One region of the Paenibacillus sp. FSL R5-0744 genome, then DNA from elsewhere that is predicted to be linked to it. Evidence: riboswitches for the same ligand, from Rfam matches in the RefSeq annotation. Region 1 holds a riboswitch; the other holds the start of a gene.

Region 1 (7,933 bases):
GAAACAGACGCTGCCGCGTGAAATTTCGTTCATCACCAGAAGTGAGAATGAATTTCTAAGCGTGTTACAGGCTTGATGCCTGAAAACTGAATCCGAATTGAATTTGCGTTTTAAGTATAGGATAAGCCCTCGACCGATTAGTATTGGTCAGCTCCATGCATTACTGCACTTCCACCTCCAACCTATCTACCTCGTCGTCTTCAAGGGGTCTTACTAATTGGGAAATCTCATCTTGAGGGGGGCTTCACGCTTAGATGCTTTCAGCGCTTATCCCGTCCGTACGTAGCTACCCAGCCATGCTTCTGGCGAAACAACTGGTGCACCAGCGGTACGTCCATCCCGGTCCTCTCGTACTAAGGACAGCTCCTCTCAAATTTCCTGCGCCCACGACAGATAGGGACCGAACTGTCTCACGACGTTCTGAACCCAGCTCGCGTACCGCTTTAATGGGCGAACAGCCCAACCCTTGGGACCTACTTCAGCCCCAGGATGCGATGAGCCGACATCGAGGTGCCAAACCTCCCCGTCGATGTGGACTCTTGGGGGAGATAAGCCTGTTATCCCCAGGGTAGCTTTTATCCGTTGAGCGATGGCCCTTCCATGCGGTACCACCGGATCACTAAGTCCGACTTTCGTCCCTGCTCGACTTGTAGGTCTCGCAGTCAAGCTCCCTTATGCCTTTGCACTCTTCGAATGATTTCCAACCATTCTGAGGGAACCTTGGAACGCCTCCGTTACTCTTTAGGAGGCGACCGCCCCAGTCAAACTGCCCGCCTGACACGGTCCCCGTACCCGATTAGGGTACTAGGTTAGAACCTAGATACGATCAGGGTGGTATCCCAACGGCGCCTCCACCGAAGCTTGCGCTCCGATTTCTACGGCTCCCACCTATCCTGTACAGATCGTACCCAAATTCAATATCAAGCTGCAGTAAAGCTCCATGGGGTCTTTCCGTCTTGTCGCGGGTAACCTGCATCTTCACAGGTATTAAAATTTCACCGGATCTCTCGTTGAGACAGCGCCCAAGTCGTTACGCCATTCGTGCGGGTCAGAATTTACCTGACAAGGAATTTCGCTACCTTAGGACCGTTATAGTTACGGCCGCCGTTTACTGGGGCTTCGGTTCATAGCTTCGGGTTACCCCTAACCACTCCCCTTAACCTTCCAGCACCGGGCAGGCGTCAGCCCGTATACTTCGCCTTGCGGCTTCGCACAGACCTGTGTTTTTGCTAAACAGTCGCTTGGGCCTTTTCACTGCGGCCCCCTCGTGCTATTCACACTACCGGGGCACCCCTTCTCCCGAAGTTACGGGGTCATTTTGCCGAGTTCCTTAACGAGAGTTCTTCCGCGCGCCTTAGAATTCTCTTCTCGCCTACCTGTGTCGGTTTGCGGTACGGGCACCTTCTCCTGGCTAGAGGCTTTTCTTGGCAGTGTGAGATCATGACCTTCGCTACTGTAATTTTCGCTCCCCATCACAGCCCAGCCTTAACGATGTGCGGATTTGCCTACACATCAGCCTCACTGCTTAGACGGACATATCCATCAGTCCGCGTCACTACCCTCCTGCGTCACCCCATCGCTCATAGCGGATTACGGTGGTACAGTAATTTCAAACTGTTGTCCTTCGACTACGCCTTTCGGCCTCGCCTTAGGTCCCGACTTACCCTGAGCGGACGAGCCTTCCTCAGGAAACCTTGGGCTTTCGGCGGATCAGATTCTCACTGATCTTTTCGTTACTCATACCGGCATTCTCACTTGTATGCTGTCCAGCGCTCCTTACGGTACACCTTCAACCCACATACAACGCTCCCCTACCCCAGATACATACGTATCTAGCCATAGCTTCGGTGGTGTGTTTAGCCCCGTTACATTTTCGGCGCAGAGTCACTCGACCAGTGAGCTATTACGCACTCTTTCAATGGTGGCTGCTTCTAAGCCAACATCCTGGTTGTCTGTGCAACTCCACATCCTTTCCCACTTAACACACACTTGGGGACCTTAGCTGATGGTCTGGGCTGTTTCCCTTTTGACAATGGATCTTAGCACTCACTGTCTGACTCCCGGCAATAAGTATATGGCATTCGGAGTTTGACTGAGCTTGGTAATCCTTGCGGACCCCGCACCCAATCAGTGCTCTACCTCCACTACTCTTATACCGAGGCTAGCCCTAAAGCTATTTCGGGGAGAACCAGCTATCTCCGAGTTCGATTGGAATTTCTCCGCTACCCCCACCTCATCCCCGCATTTTTCAACATGCGTGGGTTCGGGCCTCCAGTGCGTGTTACCGCACCTTCACCCTGGACAGGGGTAGATCACACGGTTTCGGGTCTACGTCCACATACTAAATCGCCCTATTCAGACTCGCTTTCGCTGCGGCTCCGTCTTCTCGACTTAACCTTGCATGTTAAACGTAACTCGCCGGTTCATTCTACAAAAGGCACGCCATCACCCATAGATAGGGCTCTGACTTTTTGTAAGCACACGGTTTCAGGTTCTATTTCACTCCCCTTCCGGGGTGCTTTTCACCTTTCCCTCACGGTACTGTTTCACTATCGGTCGCCAGGTAGTATTTAGCCTTAGCAGATGGTCCTGCTGGATTCATACGGGGTTTCACGTGCCCCGCACTACTCGGGATCCGTCTCGGAGAGAACACAGTTTAGGTTACAGGGCTTTTACCTCTATCGCGGGCCTTTCCAGACCTCTTCGCCTACCATATTCCTTTGTAACTCCATGTGAGACGTCCCACAACCCCTAAGAGCAAGCTCTTAGGTTTAGGCTGTTCCGCGTTCGCTCGCCGCTACTGACGGAATCACTATTGTTTTCTCTTCCTCAGGGTACTTAGATGTTTCAGTTCCCCTGGTCTGCCTCTACATCTCCTATGTGTTCAGAGATGAGTAACTGCGAATTACCACAGCTGGGTTTCCCCATTCGGACACCCCCGGATCAAAGCTTGCTTACAGCTCCCCGAGGCAGTTTCGTTGTTCGCCACGTCCTTCGTCGGCTCCTGGCGCCTAGGCATCCTCCGTGTGCTCTTATTAGCTTAACCTTGATTTTTCCGCAGGAAAATATCATACGATATCTCTCTTGGAATCATCTCACTAATAACATTTACTTGTTTGCACAAGTTGCTAAAAGATGTTCTAAAACGCAAATTCGTTTCGGTATCCAGTTTTCAAGGATCAAGTCTTACTGAGAGCTTAAACTCTCAAAACTGAGCAACGAGTGAGTAACAGGCCTAAACCTGAGATTTGGAAGTTTAACTTCCGATTTGAATGTCTTCATTGCAGAAGACGATTCTCCATAGAAAGGAGGTGATCCAGCCGCACCTTCCGATACGGCTACCTTGTTACGACTTCACCCCAATCATCTACCCCACCTTCGGCGGCTGGCTCCCTTGCGGGTTACCCCACCGACTTCGGGTGTTGTAAACTCTCGTGGTGTGACGGGCGGTGTGTACAAGACCCGGGAACGTATTCACCGCGGCATGCTGATCCGCGATTACTAGCAATTCCGACTTCATGCAGGCGAGTTGCAGCCTGCAATCCGAACTGAGACCGGCTTTGATGGGATTGGCTTCACCTCGCGGTTTCGCTTCCCGTTGTACCGGCCATTGTAGTACGTGTGTAGCCCAGGTCATAAGGGGCATGATGATTTGACGTCATCCCCACCTTCCTCCGGTTTGTCACCGGCAGTCACTCTAGAGTGCCCAACATTACTTGCTGGCAACTAAAGTTAAGGGTTGCGCTCGTTGCGGGACTTAACCCAACATCTCACGACACGAGCTGACGACAACCATGCACCACCTGTCTCCTCTGTCCCGAAGGCCGCCACTATCTCTAGTGGATTCAGAGGGATGTCAAGACCTGGTAAGGTTCTTCGCGTTGCTTCGAATTAAACCACATACTCCACTGCTTGTGCGGGTCCCCGTCAATTCCTTTGAGTTTCAGTCTTGCGACCGTACTCCCCAGGCGGAGTGCTTACTGTGTTAACTTCGGCACCAAGGGTATCGAAACCCCTAACACCTAGCACTCATCGTTTACGGCGTGGACTACCAGGGTATCTAATCCTGTTTGCTCCCCACGCTTTCGCGCCTCAGCGTCAGTTACAGCCCAGAAAGTCGCCTTCGCCACTGGTGTTCCTCCACATATCTACGCATTTCACCGCTACACGTGGAATTCCACTTTCCTCTTCTGTACTCAAGTCACCCAGTTTCCAGTGCGACCTCAGGTTGAGCCCAAGGTTTAAACACCAGACTTAAATGACCGCCTGCGCGCGCTTTACGCCCAATAATTCCGGACAACGCTTGCCCCCTACGTATTACCGCGGCTGCTGGCACGTAGTTAGCCGGGGCTTTCTTCTCAGGTACCGTCACTCCGATAGCAGTTACTCTACCGGACGTTCTTCCCTGGCAACAGAGCTTTACGATCCGAAAACCTTCATCACTCACGCGGCGTTGCTCCGTCAGACTTTCGTCCATTGCGGAAGATTCCCTACTGCTGCCTCCCGTAGGAGTCTGGGCCGTGTCTCAGTCCCAGTGTGGCCGTTCACCCTCTCAGGTCGGCTACGCATCGTCGCCTTGGTGGGCCATTACCCCACCAACTAGCTAATGCGCCGCAGGCCCATCCCTCAGTGACAGATTGCTCCGTCTTTCATTCTTTCTTCAGGAAAAAAAAGAAATTATCCGGTATTAGCTACCGTTTCCGGTAGTTATCCCAGTCTAAGGGGCAGGTTGCCTACGTGTTACTCACCCGTCCGCCGCTAAGTTATTTTGAAAGCAAGCTTTCAAAATAACTCCGCTCGACTTGCATGTATTAGGCACGCCGCCAGCGTTCGTCCTGAGCCAGGATCAAACTCTCCAATTAGTATTGAAAAGAGCGATATGCTCATTTTGAAACATCTGACGAGAAAATTAATTCTCTAATTTCGGATTTCACTTTCGTGATTTCCCACTCACTCGTTGTTCAGTTTTCAAAGATCAAGTTCTCGTTGGCGCCGTTTAATGTCTCAGCAGCAACTCTTATAATATATCATGTTGTTCTCAGTAATGCAAGCTTTATTTTTCGAAAGCCGTTTATATAACTCTCTCAAACATTGCCTGTACGCTGTCTAACAACGCTTAACTATAATAACCTATCTATTCATAGAAAAGCAACCCCTAATAGAAAAATAAACAACTAGCTTAATAATTAAGCTGGTTGTTTATTTAATAGAGTTATGAATCTAGCGATGCAAATTAATAGTATTTTGCTGCAGTATACTTACTTGAAGCCTTAATAAAATCCGTATTCTTCTTACTCTTCGCTGACGATGCATCTACCGTTGTATCAATAGTAACCCATTTCCCATCCATCAACACTTCATTCCATGCATGGTATTGCGTAACGTAGCTAGTATTCCCCATCACCAATTTAGCAGGCACATCTACACTACGCAGCATTGCGGCAAAAAGAGAAGCATAGTCATAGCAGATTCCTTTTTTAGTATTCAAAGTGTTGTTAATGTTCGGAATGTAATCTGTTGTTACGTTATTAGCAAGAGAATAATCGTATTGTACATTAGCAACTACATAGTTATAGATTGCCTTAACTTTCTCTTCATCTGTTGTTTTGCCTTTTGTAAGCTCTTTTGCCTTAAGGATCGCTTTATCAGAAGAACTCCATTTCACATTCTGTACGGAGCCCAAATATACGGAATTCGAGTCACTCATGGTTACGTCTACTACTTCGGAATATAACGCTTTGTATTTATTGCCGGTTGTGTTCTCAAGAACAGAAACCTTATAAGTACCATTACCTTGTTGTAAAGGGAAGTCCTCAGCTTGTCCAGAAGCATATAAGTTATATGTATAGCTGCTGTTGTCTTTAGTGATCATGAGTTTGATTCTTTTATCTTTCGGAATATCATAGTTAATTCCAATAACACCTTGAGCCACTTTCGATGTAATCAACCAGCTTGCATCTACACTTGCGGCTTGAGCTGTGCTTACCGGAACCGCAGTAATCAGTACGAACAGCGCCACCATCATAAAATAAACCTTTTTCACGGATAAAACCCCTTTCGGTAGCTGGCTGCCATCCTTTCGGGAAGGCCCTTTAGCTTTGCGTCCCTACCTTTCGATAGGTTTGCCGTTATCGTATAAGCTCTATCTGTTCTAATTTCACTAGACAAATTAACAGAATCAGTCCAAGTAGAAATATGAATCTAAGATTCTTATATATTTTATAAAAACAAAAAAAGCCTCTTCATTCGGTAACTGGCTGCCATCCTTACGGGAAGGCCCTTTAGCTTTGCGTCCCTACCTTTCGATAGGTTTGCCGTTTATCGTGTTTAGCTTTTATAGTTCTTATACTACCATATTTATCCTCGTAAACAAGAACAAAATTGCTAGATTTACTATTATTTTATAGTTATTTCTCTGTATTTGAGTTTTCTTGTTATTTCTCGTCAACGATTAGGAAAGCTTGGCATGAACAATCAAACGATGTGTAGGATCTACTAGTGGGTCACACGTAATTAGAGTAAGAATTTTATCTTTGTTATTCCCGTCTAGAACAGACACATCACTAGGAAGTACAACAGAAATATCATAAACCTCGTAATTATAAGTCTGATCGCTAGTCTTTACCGTAATCGTATCCCCAATCACAACCTCATTCAGCCTGTTAAACAATCTGCCCGTAGTTCTAGCTCTATGTGCAGCTATTGCGGCGTTCCCTATTTCTCCTATTGGAGTTGTTTCTTTCATATGGGCCGCAGCATGCTTCATATTCGCTTTAGTAGCCCCTTCTAATACAGGTAGCTTCAGATCGATCTTATCGATCTCAATTAATGCGATAACTTTGCCACCCATTTCAATTTCCGGTTCCGGCTTTTCTGTTTCTTGCGGCTGTGCTTGTGCATCTAAAGCTGATTCCTCCGCTAGTAGCTGAGTGACCTCGGCATATCTGCTCTTTAGATCAGGTGGTGGAGTACTTTCACTGGTGCTCAGTTCAGCTGATTCTAATAGCTTATCCTGCTGCCAGTCGTTATACCATTCGTTAGCTTTTGGATAGAGCATGATAAGGATCCCCGCCAGTATGAGCACATACGAGAATTTACGCATGATTTTCACCTCCGTAGATTGGTTCTACTGAACTTTAGAATACCCATTTACGACTTCCGAAGAAGTTAATAATCACCGTCACAAACGTTACTAATACCTTAGAGATCAACACTTGAATGCCTAGTTTGTCAGTCAACAGATGCATTAGCAACAGCGATATTCCGAGTACTACCAGATTCAGTACGATAAACTTCAGCAACTGCGTCTTATCAAAACCCTTATTATTGCCACGGTCACGATCCTTGAAGGTTACTTTTTTATTCAAAATAAAGCTGTTCGCTGTCCCTGCACTATAAGAAATCACCTGTGCCAACGCATATACCATCCCAAGTGAGTTCAGTAATGTAAAGATTACGAAATCAATGAGGGTATTTACCAGACCTACAGCATTAAATTTGAGAAACTGTATGAAAGCAGTCCGAAAGTTCTTATCTGACATCTTTGTAATCCTTCCGGCGATCCACTTCTTCTTCGTTACGATATCCTATGGTCTCACTGACAATATACAACGGTCTATCCTTAGACTCGTCATAAATCCGTCCAATATACTCACCGATTACACCTAACAGCATCAGAACGATACCGTTAAAGAGCAAATTGACCCCTACAATGGAAGCCCAACCTGGAACCGTCCATGAGGTGAAAAAGATTCTTTGAAACAATACGAAGAATAAATAGAGAAAGCTGGAGAAGGAAAGAAAGAATCCGACATACGTAGCAATCTTAAGTGGCTTATGCGAAAAGGAAGTGATCCCATCCAGCGCAAAACGAATCATTTTCTTAAGAGGATACTTAGTTTCTCCTGCAAATCGTTCTTCCCGCTCATATTCC
Region 2 (7,933 bases), 170 kb from region 1:
TTTATTTAAGTTTCAAACCTCCCAATATAGCTGCACCTTATTAAATCCGCCAGTACTCATGCTGGTGGATTTTTTTCATACATAATCAAAGACGCACCCTGTCAACCTTAAGTGGTAGTCGAGTATCCCAAATGGATTATGTTGAAATTATGCGGAAGTACCGTACCCTGCCAGTAATGGTGGGGTATTTCTTTGCGTTCAGGCAAATTTTTTTATCAGTGATATAGAGTTCATACACATAACGTTACATCCGTCTAACCTTTACTCAAGTAAAATGGCGGAATGACCCAGTCTCTCTTGTGTGATATTTGGGTGTACACCGAAGACGAGATTCGCCCCGAAGACTATACATCAATCATACGTGCAGGCAGGTTGCAGTGCTTACCTTTAGGTAAGTACGTGAACTAAAAGTGCATACTTACGCGATGGCATAGTGGGAGGTATACTCAAGTCCTAAATCTGATTCAAACATGGAGGATACACCAATGAAAACACTTATTGTCGTCACGCACCCAAACATCGAAACATCCGTCGTTAATAAACGCTGGATCGAAGAACTCCGTAAATATCCAGACAAATATACGGTGCACGAGCTGTACAAAGCCTATCCCGATGAAAAAATCAACGTGGAAAAGGAACAACAGCTGATTGAAGCGCATGATAAGCTCGTCTTACAATTCCCTGTCTACTGGTTTAGTAGTCCACCTCTGCTTAAAAAGTGGTTGGACGAAGTATTTACTTACGGATGGGCATATGGTTCGAAGAGTGATAAATTAAGAAATCGAAAAATCGCATTAGCTGTAACTGCCGGAGGAAGTGAAAAAGACTTTAGTGAAGAAGGTAAACTCGGCTACGGGCTTGACCGTATTTTATCTCCCTTTGACACGACTTTTTTGTACTGCAACGCTGATTATCGTTCCTTCTATGCCATTTATGGCACGGAATCTGAGACGGTAGGAAGTACGGATTACTTGAAGAAATTGGATGTCAGTTCGCAAGGCTATGTTGAATTTATCGAAAATATGTAATTAGAATTGAAACAAAAAGCAGCATTTTCATTAATGGAAATGCTGCTTTTGTCATAAGTTGTCGTTAAATCGTAAAAGGTATGGTTATCTCTTGCGCGGCTGGAACGAAGTTTTTCTCTCCCCAAGTGCACATCATATCCAGCACCGGAATAAGCGATTGGCCCTTCTCGGTCAAGGAATACTCAACTTTAGGGGGGATCTGGGGGAATTCCTCGCGCCTGACGAGACAGTCGGCTTCCAGTTCTTTCAACATAACGCTTAACGTCTTAAAAGGTATTGTGCCGATACCCCGTTGCAGTTCATTGAACCGCACGATCTTGTTTTCAGAGAGATAGTAGAGAATAGTCATTTTATATTTACCACTAATGATAGACAAGGTGTAGCCAAAGCTAGTGTCCTTCTGCTGAATGCCAGGTGGTATACAGATTTCATCACTCATGGGCTATTACCCTCCTTCAGAAAATATTCAACGAAAAGGCAAACGCCTGTTGTCGCTCCGTACTCAGGTCCCGACTTTATTATGTTTTACAACCTGCTATCAAGTCATCCTGTGAGAACGAATTCACTATATCATTTTGAAACAATTTGTTCAAAGCACTCGTGGCTAACTATCAAGCGGATAGCCTAAGCGACGAATTGAAGTTTTTTAATGTAATTTTCATGTGAGCATCATCTTATTTTCAGGTTCAAGGTATATATTGAAGTCACCAAACACCCCCCAGTGTTTTGTGGTATAAATCTCTCAGGTCTTGCCAACTCCCATGGTAAGGCCTATTTTTTTGTTCGCTAATTAAATGGGGGAGGGGGGGCAACTTCTTCGCTACTTCACTTAATCTGATATTGCTCTTCATAGCTCTTAAAAGATGAAATATCCAGACCGAGATATCTGCGCATATGAATGGCAGCTTGGGCAGCGACAATGTCGTTTAACAGCAGCATTCGTTCATGGTATCCACGACATATAAATTTGGCTTCTATCCCCGTGTTAAGTTTGTTCTGCTCATAAACCTTGATTCCCCGTTTTCTCATCTCTGAACGAATATCTCTTAGATCTGTTGTAGCAACTGCTGCGGCTGTTTCAAGAACCTCCAGATAGGGGGTGGGTGTTCGTAAATGTGCAGATAGAATGGCGGAGTCCCGTTCGAAAGCTGATAAAATCATCGGAAGCAATAAATAAGATTTCACCAGCATGTTGTCCCTGCTTTCAGCTCTATTCATGAATCTCATCACCTCTAATGGGAACGTATATTCGTATTCTACCCCGATATTCCAAAAATAATCAATGGTATTTCTAAACAGCTAGTCCAATGTGATTGAATTCACAACTAAATTAGAAGGAATAAAATATATTAAAATTGTAATAATAAAAAATAATGCTTCAGACTTATATAAAGGGAGAATTAGGATGAATGAGGAAGGAAGTCTCCGCCGTGGAATGGTATTTGGTTTGATTCTAAGTATTCCATTATGGATATCGATATTAGGCTATATAAAGTTACTTTATAATTGAAGGAAAACCTTTGTGTGAAGCGCCTTTAGGCGCTTTTTTTGTGCTTGCTTACACGTATGAATATCAAAAGGAATTGATTGACAATTGTGGGGATGGAGCGCTAAACTATTATTAGTTCAAAAGTATTAAAAGTCATAGACTATTATTTAATAGGATGCTTAAAATGCTAGTTCTAATCTGCAAGTCAATACATATATTATCATGATAATAGCAAACCGCCTGAAAGGGTGGGACGCAAAGTCCAGGAGTCTAAAGTGTCTTAAATGCGCTATGACCGTCCGACTGCCATGAGAAGGGAATTCCACTTCTTTTTTGGCGGTCTTTTTTGTTGTTAGGTCTTTTAGAGTTTCTGGTAATTATTCTGATTAAATATAAATCATAGATTTAGGAGGTGTGCTTTTTGAAAAGAAGAATGAAACCGCTGCTAGCACTAATATTAGCGGGGATTTTGATAGTAGGTAGTGGTCTTTCCTCTTTGGGAGCCGGGACTGTTAATGCTAGTTCTACTACACTCGGGATTGCTGGAAACTACAATGTGTTTATCCTAGGGGATGTTACAACCTTTTCGGATACGGAGGGAAGATTTGCTGCTGGAGGTAATGTTACTTTAACCAACTACAGCGTTGGTGATAGGCTAAGTGCTGCTGAGATCTCCTTCACTGACACACTTGTTGTTGGAGGGAATCTTACTTTCAACAATGGCTCTGTTTACGGGAATATCGTGCATGGGGGAAGCTTTGCAGGTAATGTAACGATTAATAGCGGAGGAACCAGAACTACGGGAAACCCGATTGACTTTGCGGCCGTAGGCCAGTCTTTGAAGGATAAATCAGCTGAACTAGCAGCAATAGAAGCCAATGGAACAACAAAGTATGAATATGGCGGTCTTACATTGACAGGCACAGACCCTGTGGTCAATGTTTTTAATGTTTTAGGAGATAACGTCTCTACTAATCACGGATTCACAATTAATGTTCCTTCCGGATCTACTGCAATTATTAACATTGATGGTTCAAGCGTAAAAATGAAAAATTTCGCATTCCTACCTAATGGCGCATTGAACAGCAAGAAAATTTTGTTTAACTTTAGTCAAGCTACATATCTTGATATGGTAGGAATAAATGTAATGGGGAGTGTGCTTGCTCCCTACGCTGATGTTGATTTTATTAATGGTCAGGTTAACGGAACATTCGTGGCGGCTTCGCTCACTGGTACTGGTGGTGGTGAATTTCACCACCATCCATACGATGGTGATGATCCAGGAACGACGCCAACACCGACACCAACCGTAACACCAACACCGACACCAACCGTGACGCCAACACCAACGCCGACCGTGACACCAACACCAACGCCGACCGTGACACCAACACCAACGCCGACCGTGACACCAACACCGACACCAACCGTGACGCCAACACCAACGCCGACCGTGACGCCAACACCAACGCCGACCGTGACGCCAACACCAACGCCGACCGTGACGCCAACACCAACGCCGATCGTGACACCAACACCAACGCCGACCGTGACGCCAACACCAACGCCGACCGTGACGCCAACACCAACGCCGACCGTGACACCAACACCAACGCCGACCGTGACACCAACACCAACGCCGATCGTGACACCAACGCCAACGCCGATCGTGACACCAACGCCGACACCGTCGCCGGAAGTAACGCCAACACCGTCGCCGGAAGTAACGCCAACACCGACACCGTCGTCGGAAGTGACGCCAACACCGACACCGTCGTCGGAAGTGACGCCAACACCGACACCGTCGTCGGAAGTGACGCCAACACCGACACCGTCGTCGGAAGTAACACCAACACCGACACCGTCGTCAGAAGTAACGCCAACACCGACATCGTCGTCGGAAGTAACACCGACACCGTCGTCAGAAGTAACACCGACACCGTCGTCAGAAGTAACACCGACACCGTCGTCAGAAGTAACGCCAACACCGACGCCAACGCCGGAGCCTCCTGTGTTCCCGACACCAACACCATCATTTGTAATTGGTACTATCGTTGTTAATGATGATCCTGTGCCGCTGGGTCCTGTAGCTTCGTCGACTCCAGTACCAGTACCAACGCCAACACCGTCGAGCAACACAGAGGTACTTGTTGATGATGAGGAGATTCCATTAGCACCAGTACCGACAGTAATACCAACGCCGTCACCAAAGGATATTGCTGTAGTGGATGATACAATCCCGCTAGGTAATCCACCTGTGGATGAACTTCCAAAAACGGGAGAATCAAGTTCAGTCCCTTATTATGTAACTGGTCTAGGTTTTGCACTTATTGGATTGCTAATGAGAAATAGATTCTCGAGCAAGAAATAATAAACGGTGATTGTAGCTTGAACACAAGCTATGCCGAAGAATAGTAAGCCGCTTTCGGGACATATTCCGAGGGCGGTTTTCTTTTGTTATGATTGTTATATTTTGGCGCATTCTAAGTAGATGTTATACTGATTTACAACGGATATGAGGAAAGGACGGGGAAGATGAATTGGTATGGTTCTTCATTAGCGCTGTCATCGTCATAGGAGCTCTGATCTATGCGGGCTTTTTCTTTTATGGAATTGCTATTAAACGAGCACCGAAGGAATTCCTGAGTAATAATCGTGATCTGAAGGTTGATCCCCCGGTTGCCGGGGCTTCTTGGGGTGAGGGGAAGAATTGGATCTCCAGTCAGAGCTTTGAGAATGTGGAGATTACATCTGAGGACGGGCTACAACTAAGAGGGTACTTGCTCCTTTCGGATCGTGCTGAAGGTCGTACGGCGATTCTAGCTCATGGTTATTCTGGAAAAGGGAAGGATATGGGGGCGTACGCCAAAATCTATTACGAGAGAATGGGCTTTAATATCCTGATTCCCGATGCCAGGGGACATGGGGAAAGCGCTGGGAATTATATTGGTTTTGGATGGCATGAGCGCAAGGATTATTTGCAGTGGATTGAATATATAATAGAAAAGACTGGGCCCAGTGCTCAAGTTGTGCTTCATGGGGTCTCTATGGGTGGTGCTACAGTGCTAATGACCTCAGGTGAAAATCTCCCGCCGCAGGTCAAAGCTATTATCTCGGACTGTGCTTACAGCTCAGTTAAAGCACAATTAGCCTACCAACTACGGCGTATGTATCGCTTGCCAAGTTTCCCTTTTATTCAAAGTGCGAGTCTAATTACTCGTTTGAAAGCAGGGTATGGTTTTAGTGAAGCATCTGCCTTGAAACAGGTGCGGAAGGCGAAGGTGCCGATTCTATTTATTCATGGGGATGCAGATAACTTTGTACCGTATAGTATGATGAATGAATTGTATGAGGCATGTCAGAGTCCCAAAGAGAAGTTCGTAGTGCCGCAAGCAGGGCATGGGTTAGCTTATGACATGGATAAGACGGGGTATATAAACGTAGTAACAGCTTTTGTGAATCAGTATGTAAATTAGATGCCCTGAACGTAGACAGCGCCCGATATCCGCTAGGTAGCGGTTATCGGGCGCCTATATTTTTCCACACATGGCATGTGTCCTTATGTAAGGTTCGTACAGCCATGCTTTTTCGTTATATTCATCCCCCGCCGTTCGTGAGTAACGGGTGTCTTAATTCCTTGTTATTTCCAGCAGCCGTGTGGCGAGAATAATCCTTCCAATACGACAAAAGCCCTACCTCTCTTTTGCCCTTGCGGCTCCATTGACCGCGCCAGTGTGAATCGGAATGCTATATTTCGAATTTAGTCTCATAAAAAGGAAAGTTTCTGCAAGAAAACATGAAGCCTCTGTGTCCAAATTGCCGAAGTGTAAAATAGTCGGCCTGACATCTTCTTGATGGGGATATTCAATATATCGAAAAACAAATACGATATAAATATAACACAGTATTGTTTAAAAGGCAAATATAATAATGAATTCCAAGATAAGGGTTGTTTGATTTAGAAGGGGAACAAGCAGAGCGAGAGAAAGCGTTTGATTTGAATATATCGTATGCTGGATTATTTGTGGATTAATTCGGAAAAGCTAGAAAGCCAGAGTAAATGGGGCTGTGGGGGTTATTTTGCGTGCCTATTTTGTGAACTGGTCTCTAAAACTTACATTAAACCCCAACATTGATTGAAGGATTGAGGGTAGACCGTTATAATTAATAAGTCTGGATTTTAATTAAAAAATAAGGGAGATTTTTATGAAACGCGCAGATGTGTGGTTGATTTCCATCGTGTTGATTGCTGCGCTCGCTTTTCTCGCACCGAGATGGTTTTCGGACAATGATGATAAAGGTGGGGCCGGTAAAAATCTCGTAGCCAATGTAACGGTGGACGGCGAGTTATTTAAAACGGTAAAGCTTACAAAAGAAGAACAAACCATTGAGGTTCGTACCGAACGTGGCTATAACCTCTTGAAGGTGCATGATTACGGGATTGAAATGTACGATGCCGACTGCCCGGATCAAGTATGCCTAGGTTTTGGTTTTATTACCCTGCCCAAACAGACGATTGTCTGTCTACCGCATAGAGTATTAGTGGAAATCACAAGTGCGTCGGGGGAGGATGATATAGATGCCTATGTCCAGTAGTGAATCTGCAACAGCTTTAAAAAGAACGGTAATTATTGCGATTTTCGCCGCAGTGGCAGTAGTGCTTAGTCTAATAGAAGCGCAGATTCCGTTGTCAGGAATGGGACTGGTGCCGGGTGCTAAACTAGGATTAGCTAACATTATGATTTTGACTTGTATTTACTTTTTACGTGGACGGGACGCATTCCTGCTTGTCATCCTCAAAACGTTGCTTACTGCATTTTTGCTAGGTACTTTTTCAAGCTTACTATTCAGTTTATTTGGTTCGCTGTTTAGCTTTGTTGTAATGTTCGTGTTAATGCTGATTAGTGGCAAAGGCAAGAGTATAAGCTTGATCGGCATTAGTATAGCTGGTGGGATTGCACATAATATCGGTCAGCTGCTGGCAGCTTCTATGGTATTCTCATCCCTTAGTATTTTTTATTATCTTCCCATGCTGCTAATCACTGGAGTAGTAACAGGAATTGCCGTGGGCTATGCAGTCCGTTATTTGGTGGCTTCATTGTCAAAAATATCGTTGTTTGAAGAGTTTTTGGACTGATTAGTCACATCAGCGGAAGGATGACTAACATGAATGAATCATATGAAGGTCAAGAATTAGAGGGAGAAGGACAAGCTATCATCTCTCTGGATGGGGTATCGTTTGGTTATGATCCTGAGCATCCGATTCTTCAAAATATAACGTTATCTATTTCTCAGGGACAATGGGTTAGCTTGGTTGGTCCCAATGGCTGCGGGAAGTCTACGCTAGTTAAGCTACTAAATGCTTTGCTGCCTAAGAGTGCTGGCGAGATTGTGGTTAGTGGTATGCAACTGAGTG

What was found. Region 1 has a riboswitch for cyclic di-GMP ahead of MKY19_RS03180 (transglutaminase-like domain-containing protein). Riboswitches for the same ligand answer to the same signal wherever they lie in the genome.
Region 2: linked by a shared signal. The riboswitch ahead of MKY19_RS02425 (choice-of-anchor A family protein) and the one ahead of MKY19_RS03180 (transglutaminase-like domain-containing protein) in region 1 are both predicted to bind cyclic di-GMP.

Annotation. Positions count from the first base shown of each region.
Region 1 is NZ_CP150228.1:703,157-711,089, reverse strand. It holds rRNA gene MKY19_RS03190 (23S ribosomal RNA) at 118-3,046, opposite strand; rRNA gene MKY19_RS03185 (16S ribosomal RNA) at 3,305-4,862, opposite strand; gene MKY19_RS03180 (transglutaminase-like domain-containing protein) at 5,234-6,043, opposite strand; cyclic di-GMP riboswitch class I at 6,057-6,137, opposite strand; cyclic di-GMP riboswitch class I at 6,246-6,326, opposite strand; gene MKY19_RS03175 (class D sortase) at 6,452-7,102, opposite strand; gene MKY19_RS03170 (GtrA family protein) at 7,137-7,541, opposite strand; gene MKY19_RS03165 (glycosyltransferase family 2 protein) at 7,531-7,933, opposite strand, start outside.
Region 2 is NZ_CP150228.1:538,114-546,046, forward strand. It holds gene MKY19_RS02405 (sporulation protein YjcZ) at 1-9, shown strand, start outside; gene MKY19_RS02410 (NAD(P)H-dependent oxidoreductase) at 486-1,028, shown strand; gene MKY19_RS02415 (helix-turn-helix domain-containing protein) at 1,093-1,467, opposite strand; gene MKY19_RS02420 (hypothetical protein) at 1,854-2,246, opposite strand; cyclic di-GMP riboswitch class I at 2,738-2,828, shown strand; gene MKY19_RS02425 (choice-of-anchor A family protein) at 2,939-4,888, shown strand; gene MKY19_RS02430 (alpha/beta hydrolase) at 5,058-5,993, shown strand; gene MKY19_RS02435 (NusG domain II-containing protein) at 6,724-7,113, shown strand; gene MKY19_RS02440 (Gx transporter family protein) at 7,097-7,654, shown strand; gene MKY19_RS02445 (ATP-binding cassette domain-containing protein) at 7,684-7,933, shown strand, end outside.